DNA from 2 places in the Aeromonas dhakensis genome. Region 1 is predicted to be linked to the other one. Evidence: predicted binding sites of a transcription regulator. Region 1 holds the regulator's gene; the other holds the start of a gene.
What was found. Region 1 encodes MetJ, which represses methionine synthesis genes. Its sites were predicted from a motif close to AGANNTCTAGANNTCT; they were not measured.

Region 1 (2,397 bases):
GATGCGGTCGGTGTTCTCCTGATGGGCGCGCAACCTGGGGGCCAGGGTGCGCAGACCGCGCAGGGTGAGGTAGGAGTCGAACGCCCCGGAGGTGAGCCCCAGACAGTTGGCCCACCACACCAGCGACTCGGCCAGCTCGGGTTCCTTGGCGATCGCCACCCCGCCCACCACGTCCGAGTGGCCGTTGATGTACTTGGTGGTGGAATGCACCACCAGATCGGCCCCCAGCGCCAGCGGCTGTTGCAGCAACGGCGACAGGAAGGTGTTGTCCACCGCTACCTTGGCCCCCGCCGCGTGGGACGCCTCGGCGATGGCGGCGATGTCCACCACCCGCAGCAGCGGGTTGGAGGGGGTCTCCACCCAGACCAGCGCCGGTTTTTGCGAGAGCGCCTCGGCCAGTGCCGCCGCATCCCCCTGATCGACGAACTGCACCCGGTAATGGCCCTTGGCCGCCAGGTACTCGAACAGGCGCCAGGTGCCGCCGTAGCAGTCGTGGGGGGCGATCAGCAGATCCCCCGCCTTGAGCAGGGCGGTGGTGACCAGATGAACGGCCCCCATGCCGGTGCCGGTCACCACGGCGCCAGCGCCCCCTTCCAGGGCCGCCAGGGCGTCCGCCAGATTGGTGCGGGTCGGGTTGCCGGAGCGGGCATAATCGTATTGACGGGGCTCGCCAAAGTCGGCAAAGGTGTAGTTGCTGGAGAGGTAGATGGGCGGCACCACGGCACCGTGTTGCTGGTCAGTCTCAATCCCGGTGCGCACTGCCTGGGTGGCCTTGTGGGTCATGTCACTCTCCTTGATGTCTCTTCACACGCTGGCATGCTGTTTCTGCCACGCGCCATCCCGCCATTGCAGGCTCATGGTGACCCACACTACGCCAGCTTAAAAAGGCCGTCAACACTTCTAGACGTCTAAATGGCTTTGCTGTTGGATTGCCATTGATTTCCTTAAGGGTTAAAATCCGCGCTCACGGCTAAACGAGAACAGGTGGATCATGGGTACAGAGTGGAACGGCGACTACGTCAGCCCCTACGCGGAGCACGGCAAGAAGAGCGAACAGGTCAAGAAGATTACCGTCTCGATCCCGCTCAAGGTGCTGAAGGTGTTGACCGATGAGCGCACCCGCCGTCAGGTGAACAACCTGCGTCATGCGACCAACAGCGAGCTGCTCTGCGAAGCCTTCCTGCACGCCTTCACCGGTCAGCCGCTGCCCTGCGACGAAGATCTGCGCAAGGATCATCCGGACAGCGTCCCTGCCGAGGCGCGTGCCATCATGGAAGCGCTGGGCAAAGAGATCGAAGATTTCGACGCCGAGTAATCTGCAGCAGATGCCAGACAGCAAACCCCCTTCGATGACGCGGCCCCAGGCCGCGTCATCGCTATCCGCCCCTTTCAGCCTGCGTCGCTACCAGAGCGACGTCTGCAGCCACAGCCACGACCATGCCCAGCTGGTGATCCCCCTCGACGGTCCCATCGAGATCGAGGTGCAGGGCCAGGGGCGGCGGCTTGCGCCCGGCTTTGCCTGCATCATCGCCCCCGGTGAGCGGCACGACTACGCTGCCGATCCGGCGCTCTCGTTTCTGGTGCAGGAGAGTCACTGGCTGCCCGGCGAGCTGGGCGAGCGCCCCTTCATCGAGCTGGACGAGGCTCAGCGCCACTACCTCGCCTTCCTGCACCGCATGGTGGCCGAGGGGCGCCACGTGGCCGGCATGGAGCAGGTGTGGCTGGGTCTGCTGGCAGAGGCGCAGCAGGTAGGCTCGCGCGGCCGAGCCCGCCTCGCCCCGCGCATCGGAAAGGTGCAGCGCCATATCGAGGCCCATCTCGCCGAGCCCCTCAGCAACGAGCGGCTGGCCGCCATCGCCTGCCTCGGCCAGAGCCAGTTCAAGCACGCCTTCCAGCAGCAGGTGGGGATGAGCGTCTCCCACTACATCCGGGCGCGGCGCATGGCATTGGCGCGTACCCTGCTCGCCCACACCGCCCTGCCCGTCGGCGACGTGGCCAGCCGCTGCGGTTACCAGAATCAGGGGGCCTTCGGCGAGCGCTTCCTGGCCGAAACCGGAGTGACCCCTTCCCTCTGGCGCCAACAAAACGGCCGCTTGCCGTAACCGGGCGGCCGTTTGCCGAAGACGGCGCTGGTGGTTTCGAGGCATGCTGAGGCTCATGCAAGGTATGGGCAACGAGGAGCCAAGATGCAGACCATAAGCTGGCAGGATTTCGAGATGGTGGAGCTCAGGGTGGGCACCCTGGTGCGGGTCGAGCCCTTCCCCGAGGCGCGCCGCCCGGCCTACAAGGTGTGGGCGGATTTCGGCCCCGAGCTCGGGGTGCGCAAGAGCAGCGCCCAGATCACCGACCTCTATCGACCGGAGGAGCTGGTAGGTCGCCAGATCGTCGCCGTGGTGA
Region 2 (2,397 bases), 100 kb from region 1:
AGCTGCTGGCCCTGCTGCGCGAGGGGCAGCACCTGGCCATCCACTGCAAGGGCGGCAGCGGTCGCACCGGGCTGGTAGCGGCCGCCCTGCTGATGAGCCTAGGCCAGCCCCGACAGGAGGCGATGGCCGCCATCAAGGCTCACAGACCCAAGGCGTTCAGCCTGGCCTGCCACCGCCAATGGCTCGACCAGCTGGCCGAGCGGCTGGATCAGTAAGCCTGATTACTTACCACCCTGGTCGTAGGTGAAGACCTTGCCGATATCCTCCACCCGATAGCTGGTGAGCTGGTAGACGTAGTAGTTGAGCCAGTTGGCAAACAGCAGGTGGCCGTGGCTGCGCCAGCTGGCGCGCGGGGTCTGGCTCGGGTCGTTGTTCGGGTAGTAGTTGACCGGAATGACGGGCTCAAGCCCGGCGGCCAGATCCCGCTGATACTCGCCATCCAGGGTCAGGGCGTCGTATTCGGGATGGCCGGTGACAAACACCTGGCGACAATCCTTAGTGGCCGCCAGATAGACACCCGCCTCTGCCGATTCGGCAAAAATCTGCAGATCCGTGTTGGCGCGGATAAGATCTCCGTCAAACGCCGCATAACGGGAGTGAGGCGCCACGAACTCGTCGTCGAAGCCGCGCAGCAGCGGCTCGTGTTCATCGAGCCGGTGATGGCGATAGACCCCGGAGAGCTTCTCGCCGTGGGTCTGCTTCTCCATGCCGTACAGGGCCTTCAGCGCCGCCTGCACCGCCCAGCAGAGGAACAGGGTGGAGGTAACGTGCTGATGGGACCACTCGATGATCTCGACGACACGCGGCCAGTAGACCACCTCCTCGAACTCCACCAGCCCGAGCGGCGCCCCCGTGATGATCATGCCATCGTAGTTGTTGCCCCGCACCTGTTCGAAGTCGTGATAGAAATTTTCCAGGTGTGCCTGGGGGGTATTCTTCGACTCCCGATCGTCGATGCGCAGCAGATCCACGTCCACCTGCAACGGCGAGTTGGAGAGCATCCGCATCAGCTGGATCTCGGTCTCTATCTTCTTGGGCATCAGGTTGAGGATGAGCACCCGCAGCGGGCGAATGTTCTGGGTGACGGCCCGGGACTCCGTCATCACGAAGATGTTCTCCTGCCCCAGCACTTCGGCGGCGGGTAACTGATCCGGGATCTTGATCGGCATGCTTACTCCCTGTACTGCATCGGTAAATATGTCTGGACATCCAGAAGCCTATAATAAAGCAACTACCCTGTCATCAGATACCTTTTGTATTCACCCCCACCTTTGACTAGCATACGGCTCAATGTGTCTCTCGCATCCAAGACAATGACAGGTATCAAGATTTCAGTAGACCGGCTGCAAGTCGGCAATTACGTCTCTCTGCCACTTGGCTGGCGCGAACACCCCTTCCTGTTTTCCAGCTTCAAACTCAAGAACGAAGAGGAGATCGAGCTCATTCGCCGGCTCGGTCTCAAGCTCGTGACCATCATCCCGGACAAGAGCGACGCCCCGCCCAAGCCGCTGAACCAGGTTCAGGCCCAGCCGCAGGAGGCGCCAGACACGGCCCAGCGTCAGGCCGAGATGCAGCAGGAGAAGGAGCGCCGCATCGAGCAGTTGCAGCAGTATCGGCGCGACCTGCAGCAGTGCGAGAAGCAGTTCCAGCAGTCGCTGGCCCAGGTGCGCAACGTGATGGGCAAGATCCAGTCCCGCCCCCTCAACGCCATCGGCGAGGCGCAGGAGCTGATCAACGCCATGACCGAGCAGCTGCTGTCGGTGGACGAGATGGTGCTGCACCTGGTCTCCGACAGCGAGGATGGCAACAACCTCTACTTCCACTCCCTCAACGTCAGCGTGCTCAGCATGCTGCTGGCCAAGGAGTGCAACATGTCGGCCGACGAAATCCGCCGGGTCGGCATGGGGGCCCTGTTCCACGACATCGGCAAGCTGAAGATCCCGAGCCAGATCCTGCGCAAGACCGAGCCGCTGACCAAGCCCGAGCGCAACCTGATGGCCCAGCACCCGCGCTACGGGCTGGATCTGCTCAACCTGGCCAAGGACTTCCCGGCCGAGGCGAAGGGGATAGTGCTGCACCACCACGAATACCTGGACGGCAGCGGGCCGGAGGGGCTCAAGAAGGGGCAGCTCGACCCGCTGACCCAGATAGTCTCGCTGATCAACGAGTACGATAACCTCTGCCACATGCAGGCCAAGGTGCCCTACTCGGCCCTGAGCGGTCTCTACAAGCAGCGCAAGGCCCAGTTCAACCCGGACTACCTCGGCATGCTGATCCGGCTGATGGGGATCTACCCGCCGGGCAGCGTGGTGCAGCTCTCCAACGGTCAGGTGGGGCTGGTGATGTCGGTCAACACCTCTCGCCTGCTCTACCCCTCGGTGCTGGTGTACGATCCGC

Region 2: the regulator MetJ is predicted to act here: its motif matches at 1,196-1,211, upstream of metA (homoserine O-acetyltransferase MetA).

Annotation. Positions count from the first base shown of each region.
Region 1 is NZ_CP023141.1:1,360,621-1,363,017, reverse strand. It holds gene metB (cystathionine gamma-synthase) at 1-783, opposite strand, end outside; gene metJ (met regulon transcriptional regulator MetJ) at 992-1,315, shown strand; gene CK627_RS06735 (AraC family transcriptional regulator) at 1,350-2,102, shown strand; gene CK627_RS06730 (tRNA-binding protein) at 2,187-2,397, shown strand, end outside.
Region 2 is NZ_CP023141.1:1,258,614-1,261,010, reverse strand. It holds gene CK627_RS06255 (cyclin-dependent kinase inhibitor 3 family protein) at 1-215, shown strand, start outside; gene metA (homoserine O-acetyltransferase MetA) at 222-1,169, opposite strand; gene CK627_RS06245 (cyclic di-GMP phosphodiesterase) at 1,314-2,397, shown strand, end outside.